Linked DNA regions of Bacillus pumilus. The protein of the gene in region 2 interacts with the protein of the main gene of each other region in a pairwise test. Links are inferred from orthologs where the notes say so. Each region holds a gene or a part of one and is shown on either strand. Other genes may lie near its edges. The genes, in order: odhB and lpdA.

Evidence for each region.
Region 1: the proteins of lpdA (region 2) and odhB interact in binary tests that used the Escherichia coli proteins (3 or more experiments, as listed by UniProt). The link is inferred for Bacillus pumilus from one-to-one orthologs.

What each region holds. Positions count from the first base shown.
Region 1 is NZ_CP047089.1:2,274,705-2,283,161, forward strand. Bases 1,697-4,547 are described here. They hold odhB (2-oxoglutarate dehydrogenase complex dihydrolipoyllysine-residue succinyltransferase), read right to left. Parts: upstream 3,825-4,547; coding sequence 2,568-3,824; downstream 1,697-2,567. Other genes in these bases: GPS65_RS11175 (bile acid:sodium symporter family protein), read left to right, coding at 1,697-2,533; sucA (2-oxoglutarate dehydrogenase E1 component), read right to left, coding at 3,839-4,547. Outside these bases: GPS65_RS11165 (terpene cyclase/mutase family protein), read left to right, coding at 1-618; GPS65_RS11170 (superoxide dismutase), read left to right, coding at 611-1,432; more of GPS65_RS11175, read left to right, coding at 1,583-1,696; more of sucA, read right to left, coding at 4,548-6,673; GPS65_RS11190 (vWA domain-containing protein), read right to left, coding at 6,899-8,457. UniProt on the Escherichia coli protein: E2 component of the 2-oxoglutarate dehydrogenase (OGDH) complex which catalyzes the second step in the conversion of 2-oxoglutarate to succinyl-CoA and CO(2).
Region 2 is NZ_CP047089.1:1,962,919-1,971,395, reverse strand. Bases 1,852-4,722 are described here. They hold lpdA (dihydrolipoyl dehydrogenase), read left to right. Parts: upstream 1,852-2,516; coding sequence 2,517-3,929; downstream 3,930-4,722. Other genes in these bases: GPS65_RS09555 (hypothetical protein), read right to left, coding at 4,046-4,426; GPS65_RS09565 (dihydrolipoamide acetyltransferase family protein), read left to right, coding at 1,852-2,512. In the rest of the region: pdhA (pyruvate dehydrogenase (acetyl-transferring) E1 component subunit alpha), read left to right, coding at 1-80; pdhB (pyruvate dehydrogenase complex E1 component subunit beta), read left to right, coding at 84-1,061; more of GPS65_RS09565, read left to right, coding at 1,169-1,851; GPS65_RS09550 (GapA-binding peptide SR1P), read left to right, coding at 4,743-4,862; GPS65_RS09545 (aminotransferase class I/II-fold pyridoxal phosphate-dependent enzyme), read right to left, coding at 4,906-6,378; GPS65_RS09540 (UPF0223 family protein), read left to right, coding at 6,569-6,838; GPS65_RS09535 (DUF1054 domain-containing protein), read right to left, coding at 6,869-7,504; GPS65_RS09530 (hypothetical protein), read left to right, coding at 7,793-7,981; GPS65_RS09525 (inositol monophosphatase family protein), read left to right, coding at 8,115-8,477. UniProt on the Escherichia coli protein: Lipoamide dehydrogenase is a component of the glycine cleavage system as well as of the alpha-ketoacid dehydrogenase complexes.

The DNA.
Region 1 (8,457 bases), 310 kb from region 2 along the record:
CATCTCCCGCTCGAATCTGCTGAGGATGCGGCCATTGATCCTTCTACTCCTGATATTACAGGTCGTGTGCTCCACCTTATCGCTTCTGAAGAGAACGACAAGTCACCACTCATGCAAAGGCAAAAAGATCATTGTGTGAAATGGCTGCTTGATCATCAAGAGAAGGACGGATCATGGTACGGCAGATGGGGCGTTTGCTATATTTATGGTACTTGGGCTGCGTTAACTGGACTAAAGGCTAGTGGCATCCCCTCATCGCATCCTGCTGTTCAAAAAGCATGTCGATTTTTAAAAACCATTCAATTAGAAGATGGCAGCTTCGGAGAATCGTGTAAAAGTTCAGAGGTTAAAAGATATGTCCCGCTTCCATTTGGAACAGTGGTTCAAACGGCTTGGGCTGCTGAGGCACTTTTACAATACGTGCAGCCAGATGACAAATCGATTTTAAAAGCCATCTCGTTTTTGATTCAACATCAGCATTCGAGTAAAGCTTTGCACTATCCAGTAGGCATTGGTCTTCCAAAGCAATTTTACATTACCTATCATAGCTATCCATTTGTTTTTCCAATGATGGCTTGTTCCACATTTTTAGAAGAAATGAGGCGTAAAAATGAATAAGGAAGAATATCGTATGCAGCTTAAAGATTGGCTTAGCTCCATTCAAGATGCAATTCAAGATGACAACATCCGTCAAAAAGCAGAACATTTATCGTTCATCATGAATGATGAGCATTCCAGTGAAGAAGAGTGGTACACATTGGCTGAAAGTATTGCAGAGGATATAATTCCACAAGATGCAATGCGAGATGTAGCAGTTGGCGGTCATCAATTACCCCCTCTCCCTTACCGGTATGATGCACTAGAACCGTTTATTTCAAAAGAAATTATGTATTTGCATCACCAGAAGCATCACCAATCATATGTTGATGGTCTGAACCAAGCTGAGCTTGCCTTAAAAAGAGCGAGAAGAACCAATGATTTTAAGATGATCAAGCATTGGGAACGGGAGCTTGCCTTCAATGGTGCGGGACACTATTTACATTGCATTTTTTGGTTTTCCATGAGTCCTTCAGGGAAGCGAAAGCCCACTGGGCAAATGCTTCGCCAGATTGAACAATCGTTTGAAAGCTATGATGCATTCAAAGCCCAATTTTCTGCTGCAGCTAAACAAGTAGAAGGTGTCGGCTGGGCGATTCTCGTTTGGGCGCCCAGATCTCAGCGATTAGAGATTTTACAAGCAGAACGCCACCAATTTTTATCACAATGGGATGTGATCCCTCTTCTCGCTCTTGACGTATGGGAACACGCCTACTATCTGCAATATCTGAATGAAAAAGCGGCCTATGTAGATCGTTGGTGGAATGTCGTTGACTGGCATGAGCCAGAAGCACGGCTTAAGCAAGCTCAGCAAGTGAAATGGACCCCTTTTTAACAACGCTACTCCATGTAGGCATCCGCTTATATGGAGTATTTATGGTTTACATAATATAATTATAAACAACTTGATAAAGAATGGGTTGTTTTTTCAGAAAATTCATTTAAAATAAAAAAGATATGTATAGAAAGAGAGATGAAGCAATATATGAAGATTCTTTTAAGTATTAGTCAGTTTGCAGGTAGAACGTTTGCGATTTGGGTCATTGTCTTTGCATTTCTTGGATTCGCCTTTCCTGCGGAATTCTCTAAAATTGGATCTTATATTCCTTTTTTACTCGGTATTATTATGTTTGGGATGGGGCTTACTTTATCTGCTGAAGATTTTAAAGAACTGTTTCGAAAACCTCTTTATGTTCTGATCGGGGTACTGACGCAGTACACACTCATGCCGCTTCTCGCCTTTTTGTTAGCTTACGGACTAAGACTCCCGTCCGAAATCGCAGTAGGAGTTGTTCTCGTAGGCTGTTGCCCAGGCGGTACAGCATCGAACGTTATGACTTTTTTGGCGAAAGGAAATACAGCTTTATCTGTAGCTGTCACTACCATATCAACATTACTTGCGCCGTTTTTAACCCCTGTTTTCATTTTAATTTTTGCAAAATCTTGGTTACCTGTATCGCCAGAAGCACTATTTTTATCAATTGTACAAGTTGTGCTCATTCCTATTGTCTTAGGGGTCATCGTTAAATTATTTTTCAAAAAACAAGTAACCTATGCGGTTCAAGCACTACCGCTTGTGTCTGTCGCCGGAATTGTTATGATCATTGCAGCGGTTGTCAGTGCAAATAAAGAGCAGATTCTTCAATCTGGTCTGCTAATATTGGCCGTTGTGATCTTACATAATGGACTTGGTCTTTTATTTGGTTATCTTATTGCAAAGTGGTGCAAAATGGATATCCCTTCTCGAAGAGCCATCTCGATTGAAGTAGGCATGCAAAACTCTGGACTTGGTGCAGCTCTAGCAACAGCACACTTCTCTCCACTTGCAGCCGTACCAAGTGCCATTTTTAGTGTGTGGCATAATTTATCCGGTTCCTGGCTTGCGACATATTGGTCAAAAAGAGGAAATGCTGAAAGTGAAAAGAAAAAAAGCTAGCCCTTTAATAGGTGCTAGCTTTTCAAATTGAAGATTATCCTTCAAGCAATAGCTGCTCTGGATCTTCAAGCAAGTTTTTAATCGTGACAAGGAATCCAACTGCTTCTTTTCCATCGACAATCCGGTGGTCGTAAGAAAGAGCTAAATACATCATCGGACGGTTCTCAAAACGTTCTTCATCAATTGCCACAGGTCGAAGCTGAATTTTGTGCATCCCTAAAATTCCAACTTGAGGGCTGTTTAAAATTGGTGTTGAAAGCAGTGAACCGAATGTTCCGCCGTTTGTGATCGTGAATGATCCACCTTGTAGCTCATTTAGAGACAATTTGTTATCTCGTGCTTTTTTCGCAAGATGACCAATTTCCTTTTCAATCCCTGCAAACGACAATCTGTCTGCATCACGGACAACCGGTACGACAAGTCCTTCGTTAGCAGCAACAGCGATGCCGATGTCATAGAATTTCTTCAAGACAAGCTCATCACCTTGAATTTCTGCGTTAAGCAGCGGATATTTCTTCAGTGCTGCTACAACTGCTTTTGTGAAGAAGGACATGAAACCAAGCTTTACATCATTTTGTTCAAGGAAGGCATCTTTACGGCGCTTTCTTAAGTCCATCACAGCTGTCATATCTACTTCATTAAATGTCGTCAGCATTGCAGCCGTTTGCTGAACCTCAACTAAACGTTTGGCAATCGTTTGTCTGCGGCGCGACATTCTCTCACGTTCAACTGGCTTTCCTGGTTGTTCATTTTGCACCGCAGCATTTGCTTTTGGCGCGGCTTTTGGTGCACTTGCAGGTGCTTCATTCTTTTGATAAGAAGCAACATCCTGCTTTCGTACCCTGCCCAGCGGATCTACGGTTGGAATTTCAGATAAGTCTAGCCCCTTCTCTCTCGCTAGTTTTCTAGCTGCAGGAGAAGCGATGGTTCTGCCATTACCAGATTTCGGCTCTTCTTTCACTGCTTCTTCTTTTTGAGCAGCAGCCGGTTCATCTTTCGGAGCTGGTGCAGACTCTTGCTCAGGTGCTGGAGCTGCGGTCTCGCTTCCGCCAGCTTCACCCGCTGCAATTGTTCCGATGACTTCTCCAACTTGTACAGTGTCACCAGAATCTTTCAGCACTTCTTTGAGTACACCAGATTCTTCGGCTGTCAGTTCGACATTGACTTTATCTGTTTCAAGCTCTAACAGGTATTCTCCCTGTTCCACATAATCGCCCGGCTGCTTGAGCCATTGAGCTATCGTTCCTTCCGAGATCGATTCCGCTAATTCAGGTACTTTAATTTCCGCCATTTTTCATTTCCCCCTTAGTTTTTGCGAGTCAAGCTATCAGATACAATTCGTTCTTGTTCTTTTTTATGCACAGTTGGATCGCCCTCAGCCGTACTTGAACGTCTTCTTCGGCCGATGTAACGTACTTTTACTTTTTCAGGCGCAATTTCACGTAAATATGGCTCAATGTATCCCCAAGCCCCCATATTTTGTGGCTCTTCTTGCGTCCATACGATTTCTTCTAAGTTTGTTAGTTTTGATAAAATCGCTTTAATATCTTTGGCTGGGAATGGATATAGTTGTTCCACTCTCGCAATGTGAAGCCAATCTTTCGGCTCTTCCATTTGAGTAAAACGATCACTAATATCAATGGATACCTTCCCGCTAGATAGCACAAGGCGCGATACTTTTTCATGATCATGCACAAGGCCTGGTTGTTCAAGAACTGGTTGGAACTGTCCATCCGTTAATTCCTGGACTTCAGACAATGAGTTCGGGTTACGAAGCAGACTCTTCGGTGTCATGATGACAAGCGGACGAATCTCTTCGCGAAGCAGCATCTTCGCCTGTCTTCTTAGAATGTGGAAGTATTGCGCTGCACTTGTGAGGTTCGCCACTGTCCAGTTATTCTCAGCAGCTGATTGCAGGAATCGCTCTGTTCTTCCACTTGAATGCTCAGGACCTTGTCCTTCATATCCATGAGGCAAGAGCATCACTAGACCTGATTTTTGTCCCCATTTTGCACGTCCAGCCGAAATAAATTGATCGAAATACACTTGAGCCGCATTTGCGAAGTCTCCAAATTGAGCCTCCCAAATGACTAACGTTTCAGGAGAATAGACATTATAACCATATTCAAACCCGATGACTGAGCCCTCTGACAGTGGACTATTATGAACAGTAAATGATGCGTTTGCATCACTTAGCTCATGAAGAGCAATAAATTCATTTCCAGTTTGACTGTCGTGAAGAACAAGGTTTCTTTGAGCAAAAGTACCGCGCTCTGAATCCTGTCCGGTCATTCGAATTGGCGTACCGTCTTTTAATATAGATGCAAATGCAAGTGCTTCTCCAAGTGACCATTCTACTTTACGGTCATCTGTAAACACTTTTGCCCGTTTTTCAAGGATCCGTTTAAGCTTACCAAATACTTGGAAATCGTCCGGCCAGCTGATCAATTCTTCATTCAGCTTACGTAATACATCAAATTCTACCGATGTATCCACTGCTGGGAAGCCATTTGATACTGGTTCTGGCAGTTCAATTTCTTGAATCGTATGCTCTTTCTTTGAAGGCACCTTTTGATAGGCTTCTTCTATTCTCGTCGCTACAGCCTGCTCGATTTCTTCACGCTGTTCTTTCGTTAGAAGACCTTCTGAGACAAGTTTATCTGCAAAGATATTCTTGACCGTTTTGTGCTTTCTGACGGCATCGTATAGCATCGGCTGAGTCGTAGAAGGCTCATCCATTTCGTTATGACCATATCTGCGGTAACCGATCAAGTCAATTAAGAAATCCTTCTTAAAGCGTTTGCGGTATTCCACAGCTAATTGAACAGCTGCTAAACATGCTTCTGGATCATCTGCATTGACGTGAACAATTGGAATCTCAAACCCTTTTGCAAGGTCACTTGCATATTTCGTTGAGCGAGATTCATTGCTTTCCGTCGTAAATCCGATCATATTGTTTGCAATGATATGGATCGTTCCACCCACTTGATAGCCTACAAGTTGACTTAAATTTAATGTTTCTGCCACAATTCCTTCTCCAGGAAATGCTGCATCACCATGAATTAAGATGGCTAATGCCTTTTCAACGTCTTGAGCTGGATATCCCTTTTGAGTACGCAATTCCTGAGCGGCACGTGTGCTACCTTCAATGATTGGATCAATGAATTCTAGGTGACTTGGGTTATTAGCAAGCGTGACTCTCGCACTCTTTGTATCTTCGTCTTTAATTTGACGATCCGCTCCTAGATGGTACTTTACATCACCAGTCCATCCGTAGCTGATGCCAATAGAGCCTTCTGATGGAACGAGCTCTTTATTCGGCGCATGCTGGAATTCCGAGAAAATAATCTCATATGGCTTTCCTAACACATGTGCTAATACATTTAAACGGCCTCTGTGTGCCATTCCAATGTTAATATTTGAAGTCCCTTGTGTAACAGACTCTGAAATAATTTCATCAAGTACTGGGACAAGTGCGTCTAAACCTTCTATCGAGAAGCGCTTTTGCCCAACAAATGTTTTATGAAGAAACTGTTCGAACTGCTCAACTTCTGTTAATCTCTTGAATACAGAAACTAGTTTATCGGCTGGTTTTTTCTTAAATAATTCACCAGACTCGATTGATTTTGAGAGCCAGTTCCGCTCTTCGAAATCATGTACGTGATCAAACTCAAATGAAATCGTACGCTTATACGTATTTCTCAAATGGTTAATGGCTTCTATGCCGTTTGAAATGTGTTTTGGTGCGTCAGGACTAATAATAGATATTGGAATATTCTTGACGTCTTCTTCTGTTAAGCCGTACTCCTTTAAAGGAAACAGCTCTTGTAATTCCTTTTCTTTGCGAAGAGGATTGACGGAAGCATTTAAATGGCCATACGTTCTGATGTCTTCTGCCAGTTTAACGACTGATGCTATCTTTTGGATTTGTTCAGAAGTAACTACGCTATTTTCTTTTTTCCCAATTTCCTCCTTCATTTCACTCGGTGGTGCACCAAGTTCATCAAATATGCCTCTTAGATCTTCATCAACACTAGTAGGATCCTGGACATACTGATCGTAGAGCTCGAGCACATAGCCGAGGTTCGGACCATGAAATTCTTCCCAACTCAACGGTTGTTTCACATCATTTTGAAACATTTTGAACACTACCCCCAACTTTGATCATCAAGTGATTGAACACTATCTCGATATAACTTCCAGAACACAATGACCAAATTTATGTAATAAAACGCTTCCAATAATATTCTACCACTGTTTCGGATTACTTTCTACATTCTTTGTTCAATTAAAGATAAAAAATTCACAGAAAAACAAAAAATTTAAATCATTCCGAAAAATATTTTGAGGGAAAGGGGCAAAACCTTATGCCCCAATGCTTTTATGCAGTAATTTCTTCAGTAACGGATATAAAACATCTGGCAATGTATCGACATCTGGTACAAAAATGCTGAACTTGCCATACATATCTTGAATCGTTTTCATCTGCGCTTCTTCGATCGGTGAATTGGATAAAAACACATTGATGACCTCAATGCCTTTTTTCCTCGCCTCAAGAACTGCTTCATGTGTATCGACGATCCCATTTTGTTCGTAGCTGAATGCAGCCGGTTCTCCATCAGAAAATACAATGAGAAACTTTTGCTCTTCTCTTCTTTTTAATATCATTTTTGTCATTTGGCGAATCGCATAGCCATCCCGATTATCCTCTTCCGGTTCAAGAGACATGATGGAAGGGCCTGCATCAAATAAAGAATCTTTGAACGACACGACTGTGTTAAAATAGTTCGGCTGACTTGTTTCTGATGCATCGTTTGTATCTTCCCAAAACCCCACAATTTGATGTGGGACTTGAACGGACTTTAAGGCTTCATGAAATAAAACAATGCCTTTTTTCGTCTCGTCCATCTTGTCAAACATGCTGGCAGAACAATCCACTAATAAAGTGAACACAGCATCAATCTCCGTAGAAGGTGCCTGTTTTTTATAGAAGAGACGCGGATTTGACTCTGTAAAATAACGAATGAGCTTTTTACTCAGTCGTCCTGCATGAAGATCCGTTTTTGGCCATGTTTTTTTATGTTCGAGCGTTTTTTGAATCATCTGTTTTAGCCGTTTCTGATAAGGCTCAATCTCCTTGGCATGCTGTTTGTATACGTCGATTTGCTCTGGCGCGGGAGGTTCTGGTGAAATCATGACTGGAAATGCATATTTGTTCTCTTTTCCATTCTCATGAGCATCCGCCCCGCTTTCTTCGCCTTCAGCCTCTTCCAGCGCCTCAAGCTTTGAATAATCTTTTCGATGAGTCTGCTTGGCAGAGCCTTGGACAGTGCCAAGTGCTTGATCTCCGTCATCGCCTTCTCTTGCTGCATCCTTCCCGAGATCACTTTTCCCGCCGTGCTCTAAATCAAATTGAAGGAAGCTTTTTGATGGGGCCTCTGTTTCCCGGTGCCACACTTCCATATACTCTTCGTGGATGTCTTCATCACCCTCTTTTTCCCGGTCGACTTTGATGTCCTCACTTAATTTAGGTTTCCTTTTCAAGTCATGAAATAGCGGTTCTTTTGCCGCTTTTTCATAATCCAATTCGGGGAAGAAAAAGTACGTATTCAGCATATCTTTATCAAGAAGCTCATCAAAACCTTCCATTAATTCTTTGACAATGACTGCGATATCTCCGGTTGAATGCGCTTCATAAACACGCTCGAGACTTGATTCAATAAACGGAATCATTGGGTTGATTTGCTCGTGAAGAGGCGGAATTTCTTCCAGCGGCGAATCTGCTGTCAGCTTCACATACATTGCACAATAAAGTGCATCTGTTAAAATGCTCCGCTCTTGGTTAATCGTTAATTGCGTCTTAAAATGACGCCGGTACAGTTCTCTTCTTCGTTTAAATACCTTTTTTGTTCCTGGACGTTCAC
Region 2 (8,477 bases):
TGATTGAAAACATGTACGATGTGAAACCATTCAACTTAGTTGAACAGCTTGAAATTTACAAACAGAAGGAGTCGAAGTAAGCCATGGCGCAAATGACAATGATTCAAGCGATCACTGATGCGTTACGCACAGAACTGAAAAATGACGAAAACGTTCTCGTTTTCGGAGAAGACGTTGGTAAAAACGGCGGCGTATTCCGTGCGACTGAAGGATTGCAAAAAGAGTTTGGTGAGGATCGTGTATTCGATACACCACTTGCTGAATCTGGTATTGGCGGTCTTGCAATTGGCCTTGGACTACAAGAATTCCGCCCAGTAATGGAAATTCAATTCTTCGGATTCGTTTACGAAGTATTAGATTCTGTTTCTGGACAAATGGCTCGTATGCGTTACCGTTCTGGCGGACGCTGGCATTCTCCAGTGACAATCCGTTCTCCATTCGGTGGGGGAGTTCACACACCTGAGCTTCACGCTGACAGCTTAGAAGGTCTTATCGCTCAACAGCCTGGTATCAAGGTGGTCATTCCTTCAACACCTTACGATGCAAAAGGACTATTAATTTCTGCAATCCGTGATAATGATCCGGTTGTATTCCTTGAGCATATGAAACTGTATCGCTCTTTCCGTCAGGAAGTTCCTGAAGAAGAGTACACAATTGAAATCGGTAAAGCTGACGTGAAACGTGAAGGTTCTGACCTTTCAATCATCACTTACGGTGCAATGGTTCACGAATCACTTAAAGCTGCTGAAGAACTTGAAAAAGAAGGCGTTTCTGCTGAAGTAATCGACCTTCGTACAGTAAGCCCGCTTGATATTGAAACAATTATCGCTTCTGTTGAAAAAACAGGTCGTGCGATCGTTGTTCAAGAAGCACAAAAACAAGCTGGTATTGCTGCAAACGTAGTAGCTGAAATCAATGACAGAGCAATCCTTAGCCTAGAAGCACCAGTACTTCGTGTAGCTGCACCTGATACTGTATTTGCTTTCTCTCAAGCTGAGAGCGTATGGCTTCCAAACCATAAAGACGTGCTTGAAACAGCTAAGAAAGTTCTTGAATTTTAATTAAATGACTGAGGGGAAAAGAATTTATTTCTCTTCCCCTTTATCAATTACATGACCGTGTAAACATACACAACAAGGATTCAACAAAATCTAGGAGGCGAAAAACAGTGGCATTTGAATTTAAACTTCCGGACATCGGAGAAGGTATCCACGAAGGTGAGATCGTTAAGTGGTTTGTAAAACCAAACGACGAAATTAATGAAGATGACGTTTTAGCAGAGGTACAAAACGATAAAGCAGTTGTAGAAATTCCTTCACCTGTTAAAGGAAAAGTATTAGAATTAAAAGTTGAAGAGGGAACAGTTGCAACTGTAGGACAAACAATCATTACGTTTGATGCACCTGGTTACGAAAATCTTCAATTTAAAGGCAGCGAAGAAGAAGGCGAAGCAAAAACTGAAGCTCAGGTACAAGGTACTGCTGAAGCTGGTAACGAGCCAGAGAAGAAAGAAGTAGCACAAGAAGAAGCGGCAGCAGCAACTGGTGCAGGCGCACAAGAGCAAGTAGATGCTGATCCAAACAAACGCGTTATCGCTATGCCATCTGTACGTAAATATGCCCGCGAAAAAGGCATTGAAATTTACAAAGTTGCAGGTTCTGGTAAAAACGGACGTGTGTTAAAAGAAGATATCGACAGCTTCGTTAATGGTGGTTCTGCAACTCAAGAAGCAGCGCCTCAAGCAGCTGAAAGTGCAAAAGAAGAAGCAGCTCCTAAAGCGGCAGCAGCAGCTCCAGTTCTTGAAGGAGAATTCCCAGAAACTCGCGAGAAAATGAGCGGAATCCGCAAAGCGATCGCGAAAGCAATGGTGAACTCTAAGCATACAGCTCCTCACGTAACATTAATGGATGAAGTGGATGTAACGAACCTTGTTGCTCATCGTAAACAATTCAAACAAGTTGCAGCTGATCAAGGAATCAAGTTAACTTACTTGCCTTACGTTGTAAAAGCTCTTACTTCTGCTTTGAAAAAGTACCCAGTACTTAACACTTCTATCGATGATAAAACAGATGAAGTTGTTCAAAAACATTACTACAACATCGGAATTGCAGCTGATACTGAAAAAGGCTTGCTTGTTCCAGTTGTGAAAAATGCAGATCGCAAAGCAATTTTCGAAGTATCTAACGAAATCAACGAGCTTGCAACAAAAGCACGTGATGGTAAATTGGCTCCAGCTGAAATGAAAGGTGCATCTTGCACAATCACAAACATCGGTTCTGCTGGTGGACAATGGTTTACTCCAGTTATCAACCACCCAGAAGTAGCGATCCTTGGTATTGGCCGTATCGCTGAAAAAGCGGTTGTTCGTGATGGCGAAATCGTTGCAGCTCCAGTCTTAGCTCTTTCCCTAAGCTTTGACCACCGTATGATCGACGGAGCTACTGCGCAAAATGCCCTTAACCACATCAAGCGTTTATTGAATGATCCACAATTAATTTTAATGGAGGCGTAATGTCATGGTAGTAGGAGATTTCCCAATCGAAACAGATACTCTTGTCATCGGTGCAGGTCCTGGTGGATATGTAGCTGCTATTCGTGCTGCACAGCTTGGACAAAAAGTAACAATCGTTGAAAAAGGAACACTTGGCGGTGTATGTCTAAACGTTGGTTGTATTCCTTCAAAAGCATTAATCAATGCTGGCCATCGTTTCGAAAATGCTAAGCATTCTGAAGACATGGGTATCAAAGCTGAAAACGTAACAGTTGATTTCACAAAAGTTCAAGAGTGGAAAGCTTCTGTTGTAAACAAATTAACAGGTGGAGTTCAAGGTCTTCTTAAAGGAAATAAAGTAGACATCGTTAAAGGTGAAGCTTATTTCGTAGACAGCAACTCTGTACGTGTAATGGATGAAAATTCAGCACAGACGTACACTTTCAAAAATGCAATTCTTGCAACTGGATCTCGGCCAATTGAATTGCCTACTTTTAAATACACAGACCGCGTGATCAACTCAACTGGTGCTTTGGCGCTTAAAGAAGTACCTAAGAAGTTAGTTGTAATCGGTGGTGGATATATCGGTACTGAGCTTGGTACTGCTTATGCAAACTTTGGAACAGAAGTTGTCATTCTTGAAGGTGGAGACGAAATCCTTCCAGGTTTCGAAAAGCAAATGAGCTCATTGGTTAAACGTAACCTGAAGAAAAAAGGAAACGTTGAAATCCATACAAACGCTCTTGCAAAAGGCGTTGAAGAAAAATCTGATGGTGTCACTGTTACTTTCGAAGTAAAAGGTGAAGAAAAAACAGTTGATGCTGATTACGTACTTGTGACTGTTGGTCGTCGTCCAAACACAGATGAGCTTGGTCTTGAGCAAGTTGGTGTTGAATTAACTGACCGCGGAGTTGTCAAAACAGACAAACAATGCCGTACAAGCGTATCTAACATCTATGCAATTGGTGACATCGTTGATGGACCACCACTTGCACACAAAGCTTCTTACGAAGGTAAAATTGCAGCTGAAGCAATCGCTGGAGAGCCAGCTGAAATTGATTACCTTGGTATTCCTGCTGTTGTATTCTCTGAGCCAGAACTTGCAACTGTTGGATACACTGAAGCAGAAGCAAAAGAAGAAGGAATCGACATCGTTGCAGCGAAATTCCCATTCGCAGCAAACGGACGTGCACTTTCTCTTGATGCAACTGATGGCTTCATGAAGATGATCACTCGTAAAGAGGATGGTCTTGTGATCGGTGCACAAATCGCAGGTGTTGGCGCTTCTGATATGATTTCAGAGCTTAGCCTTGCAATCGAAGCTGGAGTGACTGCTGAAGATATCGCAATGACAATTCACGCACACCCAACTTTAGGTGAAATTACAATGGAAACGGCTGAAGTAGCAATCGGAAGCCCAATCCATATCGTAAAATAATGAACTTATTAAACCCCTCTCCTTGATGGAGAGGGGTTTTTTGAGCGCTGCATGAGAAAAACCCCTCATTTCATGAGGGGCTTTTCATATGGATATATAAGTGCAAGGAGAGGTCATTAATTTGTATTCACGCGGTCTAAAGCGTGGCATAATGGCGATAAAATATCCTCTTTACTACTGACATTTCCTTCAACCTTCACAATGACTTTTTCATTATTTACAAGTAAAATAGCCGGCAATTCGTCTACTTCATTTTTCCAGCCTTTAAGATCTTCTTTCACAATCATTTTTGACATTTCTTTCGGGTATTCATTCTTTAAATCGAGGACTGCATCATAATAAGGACTTTCTTTATCAAGATTTTCTGCATCTGTAAAAAAGAGAATTCTTGGTTTTTGAATATGACTGACTTGGTCTGTCTGATTCGGTATGATATACGCTAATGAGCATGAACTAAGTACAAAGAGCATGGGGAATATAATGAGAAGTGTCCTCATAAAATTCAATCTATTCACCTCAAAATCCTTTGGGGTTGTCCCAACATTTTTAGGAGCTGGTTACCTGTTAGTCACTCTAGTGTATCATGTCCTTTTTGACAATTTTCGATTGTTACCCAATTGTTACAGAATTGATATGAAGCAAAATACAATTGAAACGTTCCCACAATATGATGAGAAAATAGCACATATTCATAAAAAATAATTAAATGTGTCATACAATTAACCGTTGACAACTTAAATGTGACATCATATTATAGAAGTGTGAAATAGATTAAACGCTTTCAAATATTGAATGAAGAAAAGGGGAATGTACGTGGGTACAATTATTTGTCAAGATTGCAATGAGACCATTGATCAATTTGAAAATGAAAAAGTGACAACACTATACGGAACGTGTGGTCACTGTCATTGCTGTGATGAAGCCTCTGAATAAATAAAAAAGCATGCAGCTCCATTTGGGGCTGCATGTTTCTTTTTTATAAAATTGGTTTTTGTTCTTTAATGACACGAATCATTTCCAGCGTTGAATCTTCTGGTCCTTGCACAGGGAGACCAATTTCAATGTTTTTAAAGATATAGGAGATATTTTCTTCTGTGATAATTTCTCCTGGTATAAAAATAGGTATGCCTGGCGGGTACACCATGACAAACTCTGCGATGATGCGGCCCGCTGCTTCTTTAAACGGAACTACTTCTGTTGTGGCGTAAAAGGCATCACGCGGCGTCATGGCAAGTGATGGAATCTCAGGTAGCAAGACTTCAGTTACCTCTTGTGTGCCGCTCTCACTTGTAGAGGTTGCGGCAATGTCTTTCATGGCCGTGATCAGCGCATCGATTGTTTCATCAGAATCACCAGGGGTCACAATACATAATATGTTGTAAAGGTCAGAAAGCTCTACTTCAATCCGGTAGCTTTCTCTCAGCCATTTTTCGACATCGTGACCATTGAGCCCAAGGTCTTTAATTGAAATAATTAATTTTGTTGGGTCATAATCATACGTAGAAGCTGAACCGAGTATTTCCTTGCCAATACACGTAATGCCATCAATTTGATTCAAACGGTTCCTCGCTGATTCCGCTAAACGGATGGCTTCATCTGCAAGTGCCTTTCCTTCAGTGGCTAATCGCTTTCGAGCGACATCAAGTGACGCCAAGAGCAAATAAGATGTAGACGTTGTCGTCAACATGCTCAAAATCGATTGCACACGATCTTTTGAGATAAGCCCTTCCTTCATATTTAAAATAGAGCTCTGAGTAAGGGAACCGCCAAGTTTATGGACACTTGTTGCTGCCATGTCTGCACCTGCTTGCATGGCTGATAGTGGGAGCTTATCGTGAAAATGAATATGCACGCCGTGTGCCTCATCGACAAGGACAGGCACATGAAATGAATGGGCAATGTCTACAATCGATTTTAAGTCTGCTGAAACGCCGAAATACGTCGGATTAATCACAAGTAGACCTTTGGCATCTGGATGCTCTGTGAGTGCTTTTTTCGCTGATTCTGGTGTAATGCCGTGAGAGATGCCAAGCTCTTTGTCTATTTCTGGGTGAATAAAAACAGGAACTGCGCCAGAAAATACAATCGCGGACATAATTGATTTATGGACGTTACGCGGAACGATAATTTTATCCCCAGGTCCGCATACGGTCATCACCATTGTCATGATGGCGCCGCTTGTTCCTTGAATACAGAAAAACGTATGGTCAGCACCGAATGCTTCAGCAGCTAAATCTTGTGCTTCTTTTATCATTCCTCGAGGTGAGTGTAAATCATCAAGAGGTTCTATATTAATGAGATCAATGCTTAATGCATTGTCGCCAATGAATGCTCTAAATTCAGGGTCCATTCCGGCTCCTTTTTTATGGCCTGGAATGTGAAATTGAACTGGATTGGTTGCTGCATGTTTTTTTAGTCCAGTGTATAAGGGTGTATCATGTTGTGACAATTGCTTTCCCACCTTCATCGAAATACCTGCTATTATTGTGCCAATAACGACAGATTTCATTGCATAAAACAAAAGAATTATATTATGAACTGATCGGAATGTAAAGCATAAAATCAATCGGTTTCTGATCGAACAGATGCTATAATAAAAGCTCAAATAAGAAATGAGTGTTAAAGTGAGGGACAAGTAAATGGAATATCAATATCCAATGGACGTCGACTGGACGACAGAGGAAAAGATTGCGGTTATTTCGTTTTTTCAAGCTGTTGAAAAAGCCTATGAAAAAGGAATACCGAAGCAGGAGTTATTAGATACTTATAAACGTTTTAAAGAGATTGTGCCATCAAAAGCAGAAGAAAAGACGCATTGTGCAGCGTTTGAAAAAGAAAGCGGGTATTCTCCTTATCGTACAGTGAAAACGGCAAGAGAAGCAGAAGAGTCTACCATTATTCGTATGTAAGAAAAAACGAGCCTGTATGGGCTCGTTTTTTTATACAGATTGTTTTTGTGTAAAGCGGTATAGATATGTCACCGTTCGGAAGGCATCTTCAATTTTTGATAAGAATTCTTCATTATTCATTTGAACGACTTCTTCTCTAGGTAGCTGAATGCCGCAAAGAAGCTCGGCTTTCTTTACCGTTTGGACACGTTCAAACAGTGTTTTCAACTGTTCTGCATCGAGTTCGCTGTGACGCATGACATCTGGTTTCATATGATCTTTAGACCAAACAAAATCTTGTGGTATTTTCTTCTGAATGGTATCTAGTTCTTTTTCGAAGAGCTGACCATATTCGCCTTTTACAGGAGATTCATAAATAAGAGCAAACCAAACAAAGACATGTGTTTTCCAAAGCCCAATTTGAAAATGAGGGAGTTTTTTATACCCACGCTTGCTGTTTGCAAAAGCAACCCACGTATCATTAGGCGGATTGACTGATCTTCTAGCATGCTTTGCGACGTGTACAAACATTTCGTCACCTGTAATAGAAGAAAGAAGTGGTGCAAAGTGTTCTCCAAGTGCTTCAAGCTTTGGACGGACTCTTTCTTTTAATACCGTCATTCGTTCATCTAAACCGTCAACTGTAAATGTCTCAAAATCTTCATCTCTAAAACGCATTTCACTCATCGTATGCCTCCTGTATTCTTTCGCTGATCATATTTTATCATAGCTTGGGTTAAGCTCAAAAAAAGATGCACCGTCAGATCAAAGATTGTAGAGGAAGTAGGGCAGCGTTTAAAAACAACGATTTTGTGGTACATAACAAATAGGTAAAGACACAATTTTCAGAATGTCGTTGCGGTTATGCGATCGCTTCATACGATATAAGCAAGAACCAATTCTCTTATCGATTGAATTTTTTATCAATGAAAACTGACAAGGAATGAATCATTCTCTGGAAGGGGCGTTGACCAAATGAAGCAAATCGTGAAGCAGGGGTATAGACAGGAGAAGAAGAATCGCATCGCTGTGTGGAGATTAGAGGTGGACTATGAGCTTTCTACGCTTCATGAAGCCATCGAGCAAAAAGATGACATCCAAATCGAACGCAGCAAACGAAAGCTTGAGCGCCTAAGAAAAGAATGGGAGCAGCTTAAAGGGTAGAACAAGGTGAGGTAAAAACGAACCAATTCATCGGTTCGTTTTTGTATGAAGCTGCTTTTTTCTTGCTTTTACGTACATAATATCAGTATGCTATTACAAATAGGTATTACATAGAAAAGAGGTTTACAGTCTGATGACAAACTGGGTGGAAATTGACCGTCTTGCAAAGCTTTGGGTAAAAGAAGCAGGAAGCCGTATTAAAGCGTCCATGCAGGATGGTCTATCAATTGAAACAAAATCAAATCCAAATGATCTTGTCACAAATATCGATAAAGAAACAGAACGTTTTTTCATTGAAAAGATCCAATCGACATTTTCAGATCATCATATTTTAGGTGAAGAAGGACAAGGGGAAGAGGTGACCTCACTTGATGGGGTCGTGTGGATCATTGATCCAATCGATGGCACAATGAACTTTGTCCATCAAAAACGAAACTTTGCCATTTCAATCGGGATATTTGAAAATGGCATTGGGAAAATCGGTCTCATTTATGAC